DNA from 3 places in the Monashia sp. HAY1-5C genome. Region 3 is predicted to be linked to each of the others. Evidence: riboswitches for the same ligand, from Rfam matches in the RefSeq annotation. Region 3 holds a riboswitch; each other region holds the start of a gene.
What was found. A riboswitch is a leader RNA that binds a small molecule or an ion and turns the genes downstream of it on or off. The one in region 3 is predicted to bind S-adenosylmethionine.
Positions count from the first base shown of each region.

Region 1: another riboswitch for S-adenosylmethionine. It lies ahead of ACR9ZK_RS04880 (bifunctional o-acetylhomoserine/o-acetylserine sulfhydrylase); the one in region 3 lies ahead of ACR9ZK_RS11170 (aminotransferase class V-fold PLP-dependent enzyme).
Region 2: another riboswitch for S-adenosylmethionine. It lies ahead of metX (homoserine O-acetyltransferase MetX); the one in region 3 lies ahead of ACR9ZK_RS11170 (aminotransferase class V-fold PLP-dependent enzyme).

Region 1 is NZ_JBPGXG010000019.1:13,357-17,389, reverse strand. Features, by position in the region: gene ACR9ZK_RS04890 (Na+/H+ antiporter) at 1-171, shown strand, start outside; gene ACR9ZK_RS04885 (LD-carboxypeptidase) at 194-1,237, opposite strand; gene ACR9ZK_RS04880 (bifunctional o-acetylhomoserine/o-acetylserine sulfhydrylase) at 1,292-2,638, opposite strand; SAM riboswitch class IV at 2,694-2,812, opposite strand; gene ACR9ZK_RS04875 (acyl-CoA dehydrogenase family protein) at 3,017-4,033, shown strand, end outside.
Region 2 is NZ_JBPGXG010000003.1:52,128-56,160, forward strand. Features, by position in the region: gene ACR9ZK_RS00985 (RNA polymerase sigma factor) at 1-452, opposite strand, end outside; gene ACR9ZK_RS00990 (universal stress protein) at 722-1,120, opposite strand; gene metX (homoserine O-acetyltransferase MetX) at 1,245-2,480, opposite strand; SAM riboswitch class IV at 2,498-2,612, opposite strand; gene ACR9ZK_RS01000 (DUF4192 domain-containing protein) at 2,686-3,873, opposite strand; gene ACR9ZK_RS01005 (YkvA family protein) at 3,975-4,033, opposite strand, start outside.
Region 3 is NZ_JBPGXG010000062.1:2,826-6,858, forward strand. Features, by position in the region: gene ACR9ZK_RS11170 (aminotransferase class V-fold PLP-dependent enzyme) at 179-1,567, opposite strand; SAM riboswitch class IV at 1,607-1,730, opposite strand; gene ACR9ZK_RS11175 (FtsK/SpoIIIE family DNA translocase) at 1,896-4,033, shown strand, end outside.

The sequences.
Region 1 (4,033 bases), on a different contig from region 3:
ACGTGGGTGCACCTGCGCCTGTGCCTCCAGTGCGGTCACGTCGGCTGCTGCGACTCCTCGGAGTTCAAGCACGCGACGGCGCACTTCCACGACGTCGGACACCCGGTCATCCGCTCCATCGAGCCGGGTGAGACGTGGCGCTGGTGCTACCTCGACGAGGTCGTCGGCTAGCCACCCGCGGAGTCGCGCGTCGTCAGTCGAGTCGCTGCACGACCGTGTGCGTGCCGGCTGCCGGGTCGTGCTCGACGGACGTCGTGGCGCCCTGCACGAGCGCGAGGAACGGCGCGACGTGCCCGCACTCGACGTCGGCCAGGATCGGCACGCCGAGCATGCCGAGGGCGTCGCTGACGGCGTCGTGCTGGGTGAACCCGCCCGGCTCCGGGGCGTTGGTGCGTGACACGAGGATGCCGGTGGCCGCGTCGAAGAAGCCGCGCAACCGCATGGCGTGAAGGGCGCGGCAGACGTCGTACGAGGGCCACTCGGCGATGTCGAGCAGGACGACGAGGCCCTCCGGGGCGTGCCGTGCGGCAAAGGTGCTCGTGTCGCCGTAGGTGCTGCCGGCGAGGAAGCTGATCGTCTCGACGCAGCCACCGACGAGCCGCCCCGAGAAGCCCGCGGGCTCACCCTCGTGCCCCGGGTCGATGCGGGTCCACGTACCGCGTCCGTCGAGGGTCATCCGCGAGACCGTCGGGTCGGCGGCGTAGTCGTCCCAGCCGCCGGAGCGGAACCGCCCGGGGGAGCGCTGCACCAGCTCTTCGCCGGCTGAGGCCGACGCGACGTCGACCCAGTGCAGGATGCCGTCGGGCAGGACGTACGGGGTGTCCATGAGGTTCTGCCCGTGGATCGTGGCCAGGCCGGTGGTGAGGGTGAGCGGGGTCAGCCACGTCGAGGTGTCGGAGAAGCCGACGCACCACGTCGGCTCGGCGGACGAGACGGCGTCCAGGTCGAGCAGGTCGAGCAGGTCGATGCCGGTCTCACCACCCCAGGGCGGCACCACGGCCCTGATCGTGGGGTCGGTGAGCATCGACATGAGCTCGGCCGCGCGTGCCTCACGCGGCCCGCTGACGTGACTCGGTGCGTGGTTGAGCTCGCCCACCACCACGTCGAACCCGCGGTCGCGCAGGCACCGGACGGCATGGGTGAACCGACCCCACAGGCGGTCCTGGACGCCCGAGCTCGGCGAGGTGACACCGACCCGGTCGCCGGGACGCAGGGGAGCGGGGTAGCGGATCGGCATGGCCGACATGCTGCCAGCCGTGCCGACCCGCCACACCCCGGCTTCCGCCGGTGCTCAGGGCTTCGCGGCCGCGAAACCCTGCTCGAGGTCGGCGAGGATGTCGTCGATGTGCTCGATGCCCACGGCGAGGCGAACGAGACCCGGCGTGACGCCCGCCGCGAGGCGGTCCTCCTCGGGGCCCTGCGAATGGGTCGTCGAGGCGGGGTGGATGACCAGGGACCGCACGTCGCCGATGTTCGCGACGTGGCTGTGCAGGGTCAGCGCCTCGACGAACCTCTTGCCGGCATCGAGACCACCGGCGATCTCGAACGAGAGCACCGCGCCCGCGCCACGGGGCGCGTACTTCTGCGCCGTGGCGTGGGAGGGGCTGTCCGGCAGCGACGCCCACACGACCCGCTCCACCTGGGGGTGACCCTGCAGGTAGGCAGCGACCCTGGTGGCGTTCGCGAGGTGGCGCTCGATGCGCAGCGACAGCGTCTCGAGGCCCTGGGCGATGAGGAACGCGTTGAACGGTGCCGCGGCCGGCCCGAGGTCCCGCAGCAGCTGCACACGCGCCTTGAGGATGTAGGCGAGGTTGGCCCCGAGCGGGCTGCCGACGCCGAGGTCCCGGGCGAAGACGAGGCCGTGGTAGCTCTCCTCGGGGGTGTTGTAGTTCGGGAACCGCTCCGGGTCGGCGCCGTAGTCGAACCGGCCCGCGTCGACGATGACGCCGGCGATGGACGTGCCGTGACCGCCGAGGTACTTCGTCGCGGAGTGGACGACGACGTCGGCGCCCCACTCGATCGGGCGGATGACGTACGGGGTCGCGATGGTGTTGTCCACGACGAGGGGGACGCCGTGCTCGTGCGCGACCGCCGCGACCGCCTCGATGTCGAGCACCTCGGCCTTCGGGTTGGCGATCGTCTCGCCGAAGAACGCCTTCGTGTTCGGCCGCACGGCGGCACGCCACGCGTCGACCGAGCTGGGGTCCTCGACGAAGCTCACCTCGATGCCGAGCTTGCGGAAGGTGAACCTCAGCAGGTTGACGGTGCCGCCGTAGAGGCTCGGCGAGGCGACGATGTGGTCACCGGCCTCGGCGATGTTGAGCAGGGCCAGGGTGGTGGCCGACTGTCCCGAGGCGACGAGGAGGGCCCCGACACCGCCCTCGAGTGCGGCGATGCGTTGCTCCACGACATCCGTCGTCGGGTTCATGATCCGCGTGTAGATGTTGCCGAACTCCTTGAGCCCGAACAGGTTCGCCGCGTGGTCGGTGTCGTCGAAGACGTAGCTCGTCGTCTGGTAGATCGGCAGGGCGCGCGCACCGGTCGCACTGTCGGCGCTCTGTCCGGCATGGATCTGCTTGGTCTCGAAGGACCAGTTCGGCTCGGTCATCGTGGTCTGCTCTTCCTGGTTCGGGTCGATGACCGGTCGTCGTCCCGACGGCCCGGCGCACCGACGGCTCGGTGCGGGGAGAGGGTCTCCGCGCTTGCCCGCGCCGGTTGTCGACGTCGGGCCAGGTCCTCACCCGGGGCACCCCGCCGCGGTTGGGAGGGTTGCCGGCCAGCGAGCCGGGGCTTGGCGCTGGCGCTCATGACCTGCCCGCAGTGTAGACAGCGGCGTCCGAGGAGTGGGAGCCGGTGTCCGAGGGGTGGCGGCCACCTCACGCGGAAGCCGCGCCGTGGCGCGGTACTGGCGGCGTCGGGGCCGCTTCCGCGTCGGATAAGTGCGCCGTGGCGCGGTACTCGTGGCGTCGATCACGAGGACGTCCTACTAATCCGAACCCGTGAGTAGGATCGGGCCGTGAGCACGAACGCCGACTTCGACCTGTACCGCACCAGCGAGGACCATGAGGCGCTGCGGGAGGCCGTACGCGCCGTGGCCGAGGACAAGATCGCGCCCTTCGCGGCGGCGGTCGACGCGGAGGCCCGCTACCCGCAGGAGGCGCACGACGCCCTCGTGGCCTCGGACTTCTTCGCCCCCCACGTGCCGGAGGAGTACGACGGCGTCGGCGCCGACGCGCTCGCGACGTGCATCGTCATCGAGGAGGTCGCCCGCGTCGACGCGTCCGCCTCGCTCATCCCCGCCGTCAACAAGCTCGGCTCACTCCCGCTCATCCTCGACGGAAGCGACGAGCTCAAGGGACGCTACCTCCCGCCCCTGGCCCAGGGCCGGACGACGTTCTCGTACGGGCTCTCCGAGCGCGAGGCCGGCTCGGACACGGCGTCCATGAAGTGCCGCGCCCGGCAGGACGGCGACGGCTGGGTGCTCAACGGCCAGAAGTCGTGGATCACGAATGCCGGTGTGTCCGAGTACTACACGGTCCTCGCCGTCACCGACCCCGACGGTCCCCGGGGTGGCAACGTCACGGCCTTCGTCGTCGAGAAGTCCGACCCGGGGTTCACCTTCGGCGAGAAGGAGCGCAAGCTCGGCATCAAGGGCAGCCCGACCCGCGAGCTGCACTTCGACGACGTCCGGATCCCCGGTGACCGCGTCGTCGGCCAGGTCGGTGACGGCCTCAAGATCGCGCTGCGCACCCTCGACCACACGCGCGTCACCATCGGCGCGCAGGCCGTCGGCATCGCCCAGGGGGCGCTCGACGTCGCGCTGGCCTACGTCAAGGACCGCAAGCAGTTCGGCAAGCACATCGCCGACTTCCAGGGGATCCAGTTCATGCTGGCCGACATGGCGATGGAGCTCGAGGCCGCGCGCCAGATGGTCTACGTCGCGGCGGCCAAGTCCGAACGCGGTGACAAGGACCTCTCGTTCTTCGGGGCAGCGGCCAAGTGCTACGCGTCGGACGTCGCGATGAAGGTGACG
Region 2 (4,033 bases), on a different contig from region 3:
ACGCCGGCGTTCGTGGCGGCCTTCTTGGCCGGCGCCTTGCGCGCCGCCGCGCCCTCGGCCTCGGCGGCGGCCTCGGCCTCGCCGGCCTTCGTCGCGGGGGTGGCCTTCCTGGCGGTCGTCTTGGCGGTCGTCGTCCTCTTGGCGGTCGTCGTCGCAGCAGCGGTGGTGGAACGTGCGGTGGCCACAGTGCCTCCCTTGGTCCCGGATCGGGTTCGCTTCTTCGTGTCGGTGTGCGGCGCGTCGACGACGATCTCGATGTCGTGGGCCTCGAGGGTGACGAGGACCGGCTTCATCTGCTTCAGGTCGAGGGCTGCCTCAGCCTGCGCTCGTGCGATCTCGGTGCCGGTGATGCTTCCGTTGGTGCTGCCCTTGACCAGGAGCTGCATGATCGCCTCGTGCTGGAACACCTTGGGCAGGGTCTTCGGGGGTCCAGCGGGTGTTGCCTTCGGCACGGATGCAGTCGCCTTTCATCGCGGGTCTCGTGTGGTGCGGGCCGACGTGAGCACGCGGGCATGCCACATCACAACGAGCGAGAACGGGGGTTCGTGCCGGACGAGCGTGGCCTGTCGGAGTCGGGTCCCCTCGGACGATCTCGCTGTGTGCCTCTTGCGATCCGGTACTCGGACATTATAAAACGCGCAACGGCGTGCGAGCGAACGGATCGGGCCGCGCGGTGGTGCCGACCCGGTGTGACACGACCCCGCCGGCGGGCGGGGCGGGCTCAGCCGGCCTTGACGGCGAGCACCGGGCAGGACGCGTCGAGCAGGATGCGCTGGGCGTTGGAGCCGAGGATGAGCTTGCCGACGGGGCTGCGGCGACGCAGTCCGATGACGATGAAGTCGGCGTTCTCCGCCTCCGCGACGCTGATGAGGTCCTCGGCCGGGTCGTTGCCCCGTACCAGCTGGCGCACCTCGTGCTCCAGGCCCTTGTCCTCGAGCACGGTCGTGACCCGCTCGAGCTCGGCCTCGAACGCACTGGCCTCGTCGGCGTCGAAGTCCTTCCCACCCCGGTGGGAGCTGATGACGACGAGCTTGGTCCCCCTGAGGACGCACTCCTCGGCGGCTCGCTTGAGCGCCGCGCGTCCCTCCTTGGTGGCGACGTATCCGACGACGATGGCCACTTCGCGGACCTCCTTGTACGGCAACAACCGGGTGGTCGCACCGTACCCGAAAAGGTGGCCGCGGGCACCGGCACGCGCGCTCGGACGGATCGCGTTGCGCGCCGGGCCTGCCGAGGCGTCGGGGTCAGCGCGGACGCGCGAGGGCCTCGCGGACCACCGAGCCGACCTGCTCCTCCTCGATGAGGAAGCCGTCGTGTCCGTAGGCGGAGGTGATCGAGACGCGCGTCGAGACGGGGAGAGCCGCATGCAGCTCGTCCGACAGCCGCGGGGGGTACAGCCGGTCGGTGTCGACGGACACCACGGTGCAGTCGGCCGTGACGCGGGCCAGCGCCGCCTCGATGCCGCCGCGGTCGCGGCCGACGTCGTGGGAGTTCATCGCCTCGGTGAGCACGACGTAGGAGTTCGCGTCGAAACGGCGAGCGAGCTTGCCGGCGTGGTGGTCCAGGTAGGACTCGACGGCGAAACGCCCTCTGCCGGCGGCGCGTTCGCTGAGGCTGAACGGGTCCTCGCCGAGCTGGGCCTGACGGCCGAACCGGTCGTCGAGCTCGGTCTCGGTGCGGTAGGTCACGTGCGCGATGCGCCGGGCGAGGCCCAGGCCGGTGTCGGGACGCTGGTCCGTGTCGTAGTAGTCGCCGCCGGCGTAGTGGGGGTCGCTGCGGATGGCGAGCAGCTGCGGCTGGCACCAGGCGATCTGCTCGGCCGTGGCGTAGGGCGTGGAGGCGAGCACGACACAGCGGTCGACGTCGTCGGGGTGGCTGACGGCCCACTCGAGGGCGCGCATGCCGCCCATCGAACCTCCGACGACCGCGGCAAGCCGCGTGATGCCGAGCTCGGTCAGCAGCGCCCGCTCGGCGGCGACCTGGTCGCGCACGGTCACGTACGGGAAGCGGCTGCCCCAGGGGCGCCCGTCGGGGGCGGGGCTCGCCGGCCCGGTCGAGCCCTGGCAGCCGCCGAGGACGTTGGCGGCGACGACGAACCAGTCCTCGGGGTCCACGGCCTGCCCGGGGCCGATGAGGCTGTTCCACCAGCCGGGCGACGGGTGGCCCTCGCCCGCCTCACCGACGACGTGGCTGTCGCCGGTGAGGGCGTGCTCGACGAGGACGACGTTGTCGCGGGCCTCGTTGAGCCGGCCCCACGTCTCGTAGGCGATCCGGACCTCGGGAAGGACGCCCCCGCGCTCGAGCTCGAGGTCACCGACGTCGACGAATTGCCGCCTGCCGACGGGGTCCCCCTCGCGCCAGACGCCGTCGCCGCGTCGGTCGGCCGAGACGTCGGGACGAACGGGCTGCGAGCCGTCGACACCCTGCTGGCGTCGGGCCGGACGGCGCGTGACCTGGCCGGACCGGTGGGTCACAGTCATTCTGGCTGCTCCTCGGGTGTGCGCGCTTGCCGCAGTCCCGTGCCGGTGCGGCCTGGTCCTCACCCGGGGCACCCCACCGCGAAGGAGGGTTGCCGGCCAGCGAGCCGGGGCTTGGCGCTGGCGCTCATGACCTGCCACCACCATACGCGACCGCGTCTCGAGGCGTGGCCCTCGGGTCCACGGGCTGGACGGCCTGGAGGGCAGTTCAGGCGCAGCTGCGGGGACGCAGGCCCCGGTCGAGGGACTGCCGCACGAGCTGTGCCAGCCGGTACCGCGGGTCGACCTCGAGGGCACGGTCCACGGCGACGGAGGCGTGGGCGCCGTCGCCGAGCCACCAGGCGTACGCGGCCACCACCGCCAGGACCGGTGCCGCACACGCGGCGGGGGTCGCCCGGCACAGCTCTTCGAGGCGCGCCAGGCGCACTCGCTCGGTCACCGCGCGGTCCCACCCGCCGCTCCCCTCCAGCATCTCGTCGATGTCCTCCTCGATGTCCTCGTCGATGTCCTGCTCGATGTCCTCCTCGATCTCCCCGTCCACGACCTCCCTCACGTCCCGCAGCATGCTCTCGTGGGAGGACGTGTCGGCCTCGAGTGCGCGGCGCAACCGGCTGACGAGGTCGCGCGGGCAGGCCTCCAGGGAGAGGGTCCCGGGGCACAGCCACGCGACGAGCAGGTCGCGCAGGCGGACGTCGACGAGCGGGCCGAGCAGCGCGGCCAGCGTCGTCGGCGTCGGCTCGGTGCCGAGCCCGCGGCGCACGAGGCGGACCCACGCCCCCAGTGCCTCGTCGACGAGGGCAGCGCGCGCCCGGCGGTCGGCAACGCCGGTGCCGACATCCGAGGGGGCGTACCGCTCGGCCCACGCCTCGACCGCGGCGAGCCGGTCGTCGTGACGCGGGTCCTGCGTCGGCAGGGGCTCGACGAGCGCTGCGAGCTGCTGGCGCGTGCCCAGCACGACGGTGCCCAGGGCGACGTACTCGGCGACGGCCGGGACGTCGGCCACGTCCGGCAGGGCTCGCCCGGGCGGTGGGCAGCAGGCGCAGTCGAGCCCGAACCAGCGGCCCTCGCGCACGACGAGCCGGTCGCCCACCGGGACGAGCTCAGCCTCGAGCGCGTCGCCCAGGGCGGTGAGCAACGGTGCGGGATCCTCGTCGGCGGCGCCGCCGGCGAACCCGACGAGGACGACGCGGCTCGGCCGCTCGCGCACCAGGGCGGGCAGGACCTGCGCAGCCGCCGCGGCGGCGTCGGGTGGGGCGACGAGGTCCAGCCGGGCCACGAGCCCGAGGCGCCGGCCGTGGAAGCAGGCCACGACGACACTGCGCTCGGGCCTGAAACCGAGGTGGTAGGGCAGGACCGTCAGCAGGTCGGCCGGTCCGGACAGGGAGATCTTCGGCATGCCCGAAGGCTGCCCCCGGCCGGCGCGGAGCGGCACTCCCCCGCCGGCCGCCTGTGGACCGCGCCGCCAGGCGCGGAGGGGGTGTGGACGACGGTGCTGCGTCAGCGCTCGAGGCGCTTGCGGACCGACTCGAGCACGTAGTCGGTGGCCGCCTGGCGGA
Region 3 (4,033 bases):
CCCGACGGACCGCCCGACCGCGCCCGACCCCGCCCGACCGCCACCGCCCGTCTCGCCGCGGGATCGCAAACACACCGAGCAGCTGCCAGGTGGTCCCTGGTATTCCCGGACCGACCTGGCAGCTGTTCGGTGTGTTGCGGGGTGACGGGGGGTCAGGGGGCGAGAGACCCGGCCCGGTTCACCAGGGGCGCTCGACCTCGACGTCGCGGGGATCCGTGCCCTCGACCGTCCACCCGGCGGCCGTCCGGGTCCACGTCCGCGACGGCCCTTCGCCCACGAGCGCGGCCACCGCCGAGACGAGACGCTCCACGCCCTCGGCCGTGCTGCCGAGCCCGACGCTGGCGCGCACCGCGGTCTGGGGACGCTCGCCCCACGGGTCCTCGAGCAGCTCGTCGACGAGCAGGTGCGCACAGAACTTGCCGTCGCGCACACCGATGCCGTGCTCGACCGAGAGCACCTGCGACACGAGCGAGGGGTCGAAGCCGGACACCGTGAAGGCGAGGACACCGACCCGGTCGTGGTCGTCGCCGAAGATCGAGAGCACCTCGACGCCCGGGACCGCCTCGAGGCCGGTGCGCAGCCGCTCGAGCAGCGCCTCCTCGTGGGCCTCGATGGCGGCGCGGTGGCGTTCGATCGTCGAACAGGCCGCCGCGAGGGCGATGGCGCCGATGACGTTGGGGCTGCCGCCCTCGTGGCGCGCCGGGCCCGTGGCCCACTCCGTGGCCGTCTCGGTGACCGTCCGGGTCGCGCCGCCGCCGGGCAGGTAGGGTGCGCCGGCGTCGAGCCAGTCACGACGCCCGGCGAGCACGCCGGCACCGAAGGGGGCGTAGGTCTTGTGGCCGGAGAAGGCCACCCAGTCGGCGTCCCACGCCGCGAGGTCGATGCGGCGGTGCGCGGACAGCTGCGCGGCGTCGACGGCGATCCGGGCGCCGTGCTCGTGGGCGAGACGGGCGAAGCGCTCCACCGGCCACACCTCACCGGTGACGTTGGACGCCGCCGTCAGCACCACGAGGCGGTGCCGGCCCGGGTGCTCGGCGAGGGCCTCGTCGAGCAGGTCGAGCGCGTCGTCGGTGCTCTGGGGGATCGGCAGGCGCACCGTGCGCGAACGACCCCAGGGCAACAGCGTCGAGTGGTGCTCGCTGCCGAATACGAAGACCACGGCGCGGCTCGGCAGGGCGTGGGCGAGCACCGACCACGAGTCGGTGGTCGTGCGGGTGAAGACGACCTGGTCGTCCTCGCGGGCGCCGACGAACCGGGCCACCTCCTCACGCGCCTGCTCGTACCAGGCGCTCGTCAGCCGCGAGGCGAAGCCGGCACCGCGGTGCACCGACGAGTACGTCTCGAGGGCGCGGTCGACGGCGTCCTTCACGGTCTGGAGGGCGGGGGTCGACGCCGCGTGGTCGAGGTTGGCGTAGGCCACCTCGCCCCGGGTCGTGGGCACGCGCAGGTCCGCGCCGACGACACGCGGCAGGGCCTCGCCCTCGGCGACGACGCGGAGGGCTCGGGTGCGGACGACCGGGGCGGGGCCGCCGCCGCAGAGGGTCGTCGTGGTGGGAAGGGCCGACATGGCAGTGCTCCTCGCGAGTCCAGGGACCCACCCGGTGCAGGTCCGCGCTTGCCGACCTCGAGGAGAAACCAGCCGAGGACGGCCTGGTCGTCACCCGGAGCACCCCACCGCGGAGGAGGGTTGCTGGCCAGCGAGCCGGGGCTTGTCGCTGACACTCTTGACCTGGCGAAGACCATAGGCGCCGGCCTGTCCGGGTGTCCACCCAGCGGGCCCACGGTGTCGGAATCTGAGACGGCACCGACTCGCGCCCGCGGCCACGGTCCGGCGAATCGGTCGTGGTGCGCGTGTGACGCGTGAGTTGAGAGGGACGCTGGCGTACGGTGCGACCATGGCGACACGTCCGTCCACCAGCCAGCGAACGAGCCCCGCGGCGGCCGCGCGCGCGAAGGGCTCGTCGTCGCGCCCGCCGGCGGCCCGCTCGACCCGTCCCGCACAGCGCAAGCCGGCCGCTGCCCGCAGGGGCCAGTCCAAGGGGCCGACGAAGACGCGGGGCGGCGGCCTGCCGTTCCCCCTCAACGCGGTGCGCAACACGTGGATGGGCGTCTCGCACCTGGCCGGTGGCGCGGTGCGCCGGGTCGGGCACAGCGCGGCCGACCTCGAGCCCGAGCACAAGCGCGACGGCATCGGCTTCGCCCTCATCGCCCTCGCCGTCGTCGTCGCGGCCCGCGAGTGGTGGGGCGTCTCGGGCACCTTCGGCCAGGTCGTCCACGCCGTCTTCGCCGGCACCTTCGGGCGGGTCGCGTACGCCGTCCCGCTCGTGCTGCTGGCCCTCGGCCTGCGGATGCTGCGCGCCCCCCAGGACGAGGCCGCGACCAACCGCATCGTCGTCGGCACGATCACCCTGACGTTCGCCGCGTGCGGCCTGTCGCACCTCGCCGACGGCATCCCCAACCCGCCCGACGGGGCCGACGGCATGCGCGCCGCCGGGGGCATCATCGGCTTCCTCGCCTCGAGCCCGCTCGCCGCGGCCGTCTCCACCTACGGGGCGACCGTCCTGCTCGTGCTCCTCGGCGTCTTCGGCCTGCTCGTCATCACGGCGACGCCGGTCAACATGGTCCCGACCCGCCTGCGCCAGCTCAAGGCGCTCGTCATCGACCGCGGCACGCATCCCCACGGGGCCGACGCCGGGGACGGGGCGGAGGCCGACGCCCCGGCGGCCGCGCTCAAGCGGGCCCGCCGCAAGCCCGTCGACCTGTCCGAGCGCGACGGCGACGAGGCGTTCCGCCAGGCGGCGCAGAAGGAGGCCGACGACGCCCCCACCAAGCGGCTGCGCCCGGGCGAGAAACGTCCGACCGCGCCCGGCCTCCTCGCACCGCGACCGAGCGGCGAGAAGGTGATCGACGCCACGGACCCGAAGACCCACGGGGCCCCCGACACGAGCAAGGTCGGACCCAAGGCCGAGCTCGTGCCGCCGCCGATGTCCGAGATGCCGTCGCGCGTCGAGCAGCTGAGCCTCGGTGGGGACATCACCTACCGCCTGCCCGACCAGGCGATGCTCAAGCCGGGGTCGCCGCACAAGACGCGCAGCGAGACGAACGACGCCGTCGTCGAGTCCCTGACGAACGTCTTCGAGCAGTTCGACATCGACGCCGCGGTCACCGGCTTCACCCGCGGCCCGACGGTGACCCGCTACGAGGTCGAGCTCGGCTCGGGCACCAAGGTCGAGCGCGTCACAGCGCTGAGCAAGAACATCGCGTACGCCGTCGCCTCGGCCGACGTGCGGATCCTCAGCCCGATCCCCGGCAAGTCGGCCATCGGCATCGAGATCCCCAACACCGACCGCGAGAACGTCGCGCTCGGCGACGTCCTGCGCAGCCAGACCGCGCGCAGCAACGAGCACCCCATGGTCATGGGCGTCGGCAAGGACGTCGAGGGCGCCTACGTCATCGCCAACCTGGCCAAGATGCCCCACCTGCTCGTGGCCGGCGCCACCGGCTCGGGCAAGTCGAGCTTCGTCAACTCGATGATCACCTCGATCCTCATGCGCTCGACGCCGGAGGAGGTCCGCCTCATCCTCGTCGACCCCAAGCGCGTGGAGCTGACCGCGTACGAAGGCATCCCGCACCTCATCACGCCGATCATCACCAACCCGAAGAAGGCCGCGGAGGCCCTCCAGTGGGTCGTCAAGGAGATGGACCAGCGCTACGACGACCTCGCGGCGTTCGGGTTCAAGCACGTCGACGACTTCAACAAGGCGGTCCGCGCCGGCAAGGTCAAGCCGCTGCCCGGCTCGGAGCGGCAGATCACCACCTACCCGTACCTGCTCGTCGTCGTCGACGAGCTCGCCGACCTCATGATGGTCGCCCCGCGCGACGTCGAGGAGTCGGTCGTGCGCATCACGCAGCTGGCGCGGGCCGCCGGCATCCACCTCGTCCTCGCCACGCAGCGCCCGTCGGTCGACGTCGTCACCGGCCTCATCAAGGCCAACGTGCCGAGCCGCATGGCCTTCGCCACGTCCTCGCTCGC